DNA from 2 places in the Nocardioides sp. CCNWLW216 genome. Region 1 is predicted to be linked to the other one. Evidence: predicted binding sites of a transcription regulator. Region 1 holds the regulator's gene; the other holds the start of a gene.

Region 1 (4,034 bases):
GGTGACCTCGTGGTCGTCCCAGGTGACGATCCACGGGTAGCGGGCGTGCAGGGCCTGGAGGTCCGGGTCGGTCTTGTACTGCGCGTGTCGTCGGCGGTAGTCGGCGAGGCTGACGACCTCCTTCGCGGGCACGTGCCGTCGTACGTCGGTGTCGTCGGCGCCGGCGCCGTACTGGCCGGGGGCGTACTCGTAGAAGTAGTCGCCCAGGTGCACGACCGCGTGCAGGTCGTCGCGGGCGGCGAGCCCGCGATAGGCCCCGAAGTAGCCGGCCTGCCAGTTGGCGCAGGACACGACCCCGAAGCGGACGTGGCCGGGCAGCGCGTCGTGGGCCGGGGCGGTGCGGAACCGGCCGAGACGGCTCCGGGCGCCGCGGTAGGTGAACCGGTAGTAGTACCAGCGGGCCGGCTCCAGCCCGGTGACGTCGACCTTGACCGTGTGGTCGCGGCTCGGACCGGTCGCGAACGCACCCCGTCGTACGACGCGCCGGAACCGGCGGTCGGTCGCCACCTCCCAGCCGACCCGGACCCGAGGGCCCCTGCCGGAGCCGGGCTGTGCGGCCGGGGTCGGCGTGACCCGGGTCCAGATCACCACCCGGTGCGGCAGCGGGTCACCGGAGGCGACGCCGTGCCGGAAGAAGCGGGCGCCGGGGCGCGCCGCCTCCGCGGTGGGCTCGCCGGCCACCAGCGAGGTCGCCGTGAGCGCGGTCCCCGCCGCGCCGGTGGCGAGCACGGTACGGCGGGGCAGCGGCAGGACGTGGTCAGGTCCGGAGGCGGTCACGGATCGTCCAACGACCCGTCAGCGTCCGCGTGACGCCCTGACCGCGGACGTCACGCGTTGTTCATCCGGCAGCCGCTCAGCGGGTGACGGCGCGCACCCGCACCCGCAGCCGCAGGCCGTCGTCGAGCGAACGGCCCTGGCAGGAGTAGACCGTGCCGCGGCCGCACGCGTAGCGGGTGCCGGCGTTGACGAGGGTGACGTCGACGTAGGCGATCCGGCCGTCGACGAAGGGGACGCTCAGGAGGCCGGCCCCGGAGGGCCGGAGGCGCACCAGGCGAGAGGAGATCTTGCCCGACTCCCGGCGCACCGTGACCACGGCGGCGGTCGGCCGGGTCCGGCGGGGGAGGTCGACCGCGATCCGCAGCCGGGTGCTCGCCCGGTTGGTCCGCTTGCCGGGCCGGTAGCGCACGGTGCCGCTGCTGAGGTGGTTCAGCTTCAGCGACGCGCGGCGGAGCTGGTTGCGGGCGACGCGCGCGGTGCCCTCGGGCCGGGTCACGGGGTAGCGGGCGCCCTCGCGGTAGCTGCGGGCCGGGTGCCGGTTGGCCGCCGAGAAGCGGGCGACCGTGGCCGTCATCGACCGACCACGCTCCTTCAGCACCGCTCGCACCGCCTGCAGCGAGTACGCCGGTCCGGCGGCCTTGGTCAGGATGTCCCGGACGATGGTCGGCATCCCGCCGCGCGAGCCCGGCTCCAGCTCGCTGAGGTAGCGGAAGAAGATCCAGCTGCCGTAGACGCGCAGGTCCTGGCCCTTGTCGATCGGGGTGCGCGGCTGCGACATCGGGCTGTTGCGGAGGTACTGGATGTTGTCGTTGACGGCGTCGTACACCTCGTCCTCGGCCCAGGTCGCCGTCGACTCGAGGAACCAGAGGTCGTCGGTGATGTCGTAGGCGAACTGGACGGCGTGGAAGTACTCGTGGGCCGTGGTGACCTGCAGGTTGTGGACCGGGGTGTTGGCCGGGAACTGCTTGCTGGCGAAGTCGTTGTCGAGCGAGCAGTAGGCCTGAGCGCTGCGCTGGGTGCTGGACGTCACGCCCTCGGGGACGCAGTAGCCGTAGAGGCCCTCGCGGCCGGTGTCGACGAGGTAGACGTCGAACTGGTTGGTCCCGCCACCGCGGGTCCGGTCGGAGACCGGCTTGCGGTAGCCGGCGGCGACGTAGGTGCCACTGACCTTCAGCAGCGTCGCGAAGACCCGGTCGACGTAGTCGGGCCGGCCGTTGGCGTCGGCGTCGGTCAGGTCCGGGGCGTCGGAGGTGGCGCGGGCCCAGTGCACGCAGAAGCCGCCCTGGCAGGCCTGGGTCGGGAGTGCGTTGGCGGCGTAGCCGAACCGGCCGCCGGCGTCGGTGTCCGGGGTGTCGGTCGGACGGGCCAGGATCCGATCGGCCTCCGCGCGGCGTGCGGCGGGGAGGGCCGAGCGTGTGCGGGCCAGCTCCAGCAGAGCCAGGCTCGCGTCCCGGCCGTCGACCTCACCGCTCACGATCTCGTCGGCCTGCTCGAGCACCTCGACGGCGCGGGCAGTGGCGTCGGCTGCCCCGGTCGGTTCGGTGATCGGCACGACGGCGGGGTCGTCAGCCGCGCGCGCAGCCCCGGGAGGGCTCAACAGGGCGGCGGCGACGGCGACGGCGCCGACGGTGGCGAGCAGCGAACGGTGACGAGCGCGCAACGAGATCTCCATCCAAGGGGAGGGCGGACGCGCCATCCTCGCACGCCCACCCACCCGGATCAGACTCGTCGCAGCACCGCCGTGACCTTGCCGAGGATCGTCGCGTGGGTGCCGTCGATCGGGTCGTAGGCCTCGTTGTGGGGCATCAGCCAGACCTGCCCGTCCTTGCGCTTGAAGGTCTTCACGGTGGCCTCGCCGTCGAGCAGGGCGGCGACGATGTCACCGTTCTCCGCGGTCTGCTCCTTGCGGATCACGACGTAGTCGCCGTCGCAGATGGCGGCGTCGACCATCGAGTCGCCGGCGACTTCCAGCAGGAAGAGCTCGCCCTCGCCGACCAGTTGGCGGGGGAGCGGGAACACCTCCTCGTAGCGCTCCTCGGCGAGGATCGGACCGCCGGCGGCGATCCGGCCGAGCAGGGGCACGTTGGCCGGGGTCGGGGCGGAGTCGCCGAGGCCGGTCTCGTCGTACGACGTCTCCTCGGCGCTGGAGAGCGTGCGGCGGGCGGCCATCACCTCGGGCAGGAAGACCTCCAGCGCCCGCGGTCGGTGCGGGTCACGCTTGAGGAAGCCCTTCTCCTCGAGGGACTTCAGCTGGTGAGCCACGCTCGAGGAGCTCGTGAGGCCGACGGCGTCGCCGATCTCGCGCATGCTCGGCGGGTAGCCGCGCTTCTCGATGCTGTCCTTGATGTGGGCGAGCACGCGCTGCTGACGCGGGGTCAGGCCCGTCGCGTCCGGCGGCCCGTCGGGCAGCTCGCTGACGTTCTTCTTGCTGGCCATGGTGACGCCTTTCGCCGGGATGCTCGTGGGCCACACCGTACCGATCCGACCGCCCCGCTTCAAACACGTGTTCGAACGGCGTGTCGGGCCGACCATGTTCGAACAAATGTTCGTCGAGCCCTTGATTTCGTTCGAACACCTGCTCTAGCCTCGTACACATGTTCGATCGAACGTCTGATCGACCAGCTGGCCCGCACCGGACTGTCGGTGGCCGCCGTTAGACATGCGGTTGTGGTCAGGCACCGAGGCTGACCGCCACTTCCCCAGGAGGTCCCAATGAGCACGATCCAGCTGAGCCCCGTCCGACTGAGCACCCTGTCGACGACCCGCGGGGAGCTCCGGCTCACCCGCCGCGGACGGCTCGTGGTGTTCCTGCTCGGCCTGGCGGTGGTGCTCGGGATCGGGCTGGTCCTGGCTGCTGGCTCGGTGGCCACGCCGGAGCCCGGCGCGGTCGAGTCGACGACCGTAGTCACGGTCGGCACGGGCGACACCCTCTGGGAGATCGCGGCCGACGCCTCCGAGGACGGTCAGGTCCGCTCGATGATCTCCCGCATCGAGCGTCTCAACGGTCTCGACTCCACGGTGCTCGTGGCCGGCCAGCAGCTCCGGGTCCCCACCGAGTAGCGCCACCACAGACTTCGTCAGCCGCCTCGACCCCGGCTGACGGGCCGGGGAAGACAGGGGCGGGGCCAGGTGGCCCCGCCCCTGCGGCGTTCCTGGTCTCGATACCCCCCGCGAGGAGGAGCGGTGTCGCGGGCTTTCGGTGGTCGAGTGGCCGTGACGGAGGAGTGGTGTCGCGGGCTTTCGGTGGTCGAGTGGCC
Region 2 (4,034 bases), on a different contig from region 1:
CCGCTCCGGGTCGACGACACCACCGTCGCGGTGGTCGGGGGCGCCGTCGCCGGGTTCGCGATGGTGACCGGCGACGAGGTGGAGCAGGTGTTCGTCGACGCCGCCCACCGCGGCTCGGGGGTGGCCGCGCTGCTGCTCGACGAGGCGGAGCACCGGGTCGCGGCCGGCGGCCACGCCGAGGCCTGGCTCGCGGTCGTCGAGGGCAACGCGCGGGCGCGCCGGTTCTACGAGAAGCGCGGCTGGCGCGACGGCGGCCCGTTGCCGTACGAGGTCACGGCGGGCGGCTCGTCGTACGTCTCGCCGTGCCGGAGGTACGTCAAGCCGCTGGGCTGACCGTCAGGCCGCGCGGCGCCTCTTGAGGATCCACATGGCGACCGTCCAGAGCGTCGCGACCACGATCGAGTTGTCGATGTTGTCGCGCAGCGCGGTCGTGAGGCTGTCGCCGAAGGCGACGTCCAGCAGGCTGGTGAGCACCAGGAAGCCGAACGCGAACAGCACCCCGGACACCAGCAGGACACCGAGGCTGGACCGGCCGGGTGCGTCGTCGCTCATGCGACCACCCTAGGACGTCGCAGGTCGCGCCCTCCTGCGGGCGCGCAGCTCGCTGAGGCCGAGGCTGAGGCTCCACACGAACGCGAAGCAGACGGCGATCGAGACATTGCCCCGCACCGCGGCCCCGAAGCCCTCGTCGAACAGCAGGACGTCGCCGAGCGTCACAACCAGAGCGAAGCCGGCCCCCAGGAGGAGGCCGACGAGCGGGAGCCACGCGAGGCTCCTGCTCCCGTCACCGGACGTCATGGGAGCGACACTAGGGGAATCCGGGCGCGCCCATGGCCCTTCGGGCTGTGGCCGTCAGGGCTGCGGGGTAGTGGTGCCGGTGTGGTCGCGAACGAAGGCCAGTCCGTTCGGACTGCGCCAGACGAACGTCGTGTCGTCGACCTTGTCGTAGCGCCACCGCGTATGCGTCTTGGCGCGGTGATGTCGCCGGCAGAGGGGTGCGATGTTGCAGTCGCACGTGCTGCCGCCGTGGGCGGCGGGGTCGCTGTGGTCGTGGTCGCACGACCTCGCTCGCCGTCGGCACCACGGGAAGACGCAGGAGTGTTGAAGCAGGGCCTGGCGTTCCTTCAACCTGTCGGGGACCTCGTAGGCATCGACGTGGACGTGACCGGCCAGGTCGATGACGGGCTTGATGACGACCTGACTGTCGCCGTCCTGGCACCAGCCCTTGACCTGCTCGACCGAGACCATCGACCGGGTGTTCTCGACCCGCGCGATCGCGGCGTCCGCGAGGTGCACGTGCACGACGACCTGCCGGGGTCGCTTCCGGTCCGGGTCGGGGTCGGCGTTCAACTCCAAGGTGAGCTGGCGGCGAGCGAGGTCACCGACCGCGATGGACCGCCGCGCGTCGAGGGAGAGCCCGTCGGCGATGGTGCCGAGGTGGGTCGCACCCCGAGCGACCGCGTCCTCCAGATCCAGTGCGTCGACCAGATCCAGGGTTCCGCGGACCTCGACATGGCCGTCGAACGAGACCTGCTGGACCTCGATGTCGAAGTGCCGCACCTCAGCCGCATCCCGGGCCCGCTGGGCGGCGGTGTCGGGGTCGAAGCGGGTGCGGGCTTCTTCGATGGTGCGGTCGAGTTGGGCGATGGAGATCTTGTGCGCGGTTGCGGCGACGTGGATGTCGACGAACTCGGCGCCGTCTTCGGGGAGGTCGATGGTCTCGGCGGCGATGCGTCGGGCCTTCCACACCGGGAGGTCGAGGGACTGGACGCGTTCGTAGACCCGTGGGAGTCGGTGGGCGAGCTCGAGGGCGTGTCCGAGGTAGATCCGACCGGAGTCCGACGACAGGCCGAGCGCGGCGGAGAACTCCAGCACACTGAACTCGGCGATCAGGGGTGCGCCGGGTCCGGCGATGGCCATCTCGTCCTCACAACCGGGGATCCACACCGCGGCGGCATCGTGCAGGGAGCCGGTGGAGTGCATGCCGGCCCAGGTGACCGCGGCAGCGAGCTGGTTCGCGGCCGCGCGCAGCTCGTCTCGTCGTTCGGAGCGCACGTACGACAGCACCGCCGTAGCGGTGTCGCAGTCGTCGAGGTCCCGAACCATGGCCCCATTCTAGTCGAACAGGTGATCGAATGCGAGGGTTGTTCACAGCCTTGTTCGAACGGTCGACCCCAGGTGACCGAAAGCTAGAAGCAGGCTCGTGATGGCCCTTGATCACCGCGGACGGTGAGCCCCCTTGTCTCTGTAAATGTCTTTGAACCTGCTTGGTGCCAAGCGGCGACGCCACGGCAGAGACCCGTGAAGGGATGACGTCGCTTGTTGGCTGCGGGGGTCTCGACGGGCGTTCAGGACTTCGTCCTTCACTGCTCGACCACCGGCGACAGCGACCGGCGGCAGCGACCGGCGGCGGGGCCGGCCTACCGCGAGGTCGCTTGTTGGCTGCGGGCGTCTCGACGGGCGCTCAGGACTTCGTCCTTCACTGCTCGACCACCGGCGGGGTCCACGGGCGCGAGGACCGTCGGGGGCGGCACAGTCGACCCCACGCGAGGTCGTTTGTTGGTTGCGGGGGGTCTCGACGGGCGTTCAGGACTTCGTCCTTCACTGCTCGACCACCGGAGGGGACCACCGGAGTGGCAGGGGTCGCTCGCGCGCGACGTCGCCTGCTGGCCGCGGTGACGGTTACGACGTGCAGGAGGTGGCGGCGAAGTCGGTGAGGGCTTGGACGTTGGCGCTGTCGGCGACCGTCGATCCGGCGTCGGCGGTGGTGATGTCGTCGACGGTGCTCGTCGGGCCGAGGGTCTGGACCAGCTCGTCCAGGTAGCCCATCCCTGCTCGGACCGCGGGCTCGACCGTGGCGAGCGTCATCGTCCCGGCTGCGGCGCTCGCCCGCTGCTGGAGGGTCCCGACGGCCTCCGCGGAGGGCTTCGCGGCGAGGGCGGCGAGTGCTTCCTGGAACGAGCGGTAGCCGGTGCACACGTCCTCGATCCCTGGCGGTTCCGGAACGGCCTGCGGACCGGGGGCGTCGTCGCGGGAGGCTGCGGTGAGCAGGCCGACCGCGACCACGACCGCGGTGGCGATCGGGGCGGTGAGCCGCCGGCGCAGGGCGTCGTTCACTCGTAGGTCCCGTCGGGCGCGGCGGTGGGGGTGACGGCAGAGGCGGCGACGGCGGGCGGCGATGCCTCGGTCGCCCCACTGCCGGGGACGTGCGTCCCCTCGACCTCGACCCACTGGTCGCGCGGCGGGCGCGGAGAGTCGTCGACGCGCACCCGGAAGGGGCGGGCGTCCGCGGCGCAGCAGCCGATCGCCATCCGGGTCACGAACCAGTCGTCGCCGCCGTCCCCGTAGCTGACGAAGCCGGTCAGCTCGACCGGCTGGCCCTGGAGCGACGAGCCGCCGTCCTGGGCCCGCCAGATGAACTCGTCGAGCGGCACCGGCACCACCTGCGCGGCGTCCAGGGCGGTCATCTCGTCGGGACGACTGACGACGGCGCTCTTGCCACCCTGTCGCTCGGCGAGGAACGACCCGAGCTCGGGCGGACTCACCACGAACGCGACGACTACCGGGAGTGCGAGGAACCAGGTCACGCGCGGTACGCCGTGCCCGCCATGGTCGTGCCCGTCGTGCCCGTCATGATCGTGCCCCTCGTCGTCCTCTGGCTCGTGGGCCGCGAGCAGCGGGCCCAGAGCCATGGCGAGGAGCAACACCCCGCAGACCACCAGCGGCCACCGCATCCAGCCGGTGACGTAGCGCAGGTGGTCTCCGCTGAGCGAGAGCTGGAGCAGCACGGTGCCGAGCAGCGCGAGCAACAGGCCCTGGGTCCCCCGCCTCACAGCAGCCACCAGCCGACGAGGGCGGCGCAGGCGACGGCCGTCGCGACCACGACGGGGACGAACTGACGGGCGAACGCCGACCCGAAGGCGCCGACCTCCATCGAGGCGAGCTTGACGTCCATCGCCGGGCCGACGACGAGGAAGGCGAGCTTGGCGGTGTCGGAGAACGCGGTGAATCTGGCCGCGACGAAGGCGTCGGAC

Evidence for each region. The regulator LexA, encoded in region 1, represses DNA repair genes until DNA is damaged. The targets are predictions, from matches to a motif close to TCGAACANNTGTTCGA.
Region 2: a site for LexA is predicted at 2,120-2,135, ahead of V7S47_RS17100 (HNH endonuclease signature motif containing protein). Genes of this name have one in related genera too.

The regions. Positions count from the first base shown of each region.
Region 1 covers NZ_JBBBBJ010000018.1:47-4,080, reverse strand. Annotated here, with positions in the region: gene V7S47_RS25205 (alkaline phosphatase D family protein) at 1-777, opposite strand, end outside; gene V7S47_RS25200 (MXAN_6640 family putative metalloprotease) at 854-2,437, opposite strand; gene lexA (transcriptional repressor LexA) at 2,497-3,213, opposite strand; gene V7S47_RS25190 (LysM peptidoglycan-binding domain-containing protein) at 3,490-3,837, shown strand.
Region 2 covers NZ_JBBBBJ010000007.1:191,666-195,699, reverse strand. Annotated here, with positions in the region: gene V7S47_RS17115 (GNAT family N-acetyltransferase) at 1-333, shown strand, start outside; gene V7S47_RS17110 (hypothetical protein) at 337-552, opposite strand; gene V7S47_RS17105 (hypothetical protein) at 562-798, opposite strand; gene V7S47_RS17100 (HNH endonuclease signature motif containing protein) at 853-2,106, opposite strand; gene V7S47_RS17095 (hypothetical protein) at 2,683-3,117, opposite strand; gene V7S47_RS17090 (TIGR03943 family putative permease subunit) at 3,114-3,842, opposite strand; gene V7S47_RS17085 (permease) at 3,830-4,034, opposite strand, start outside.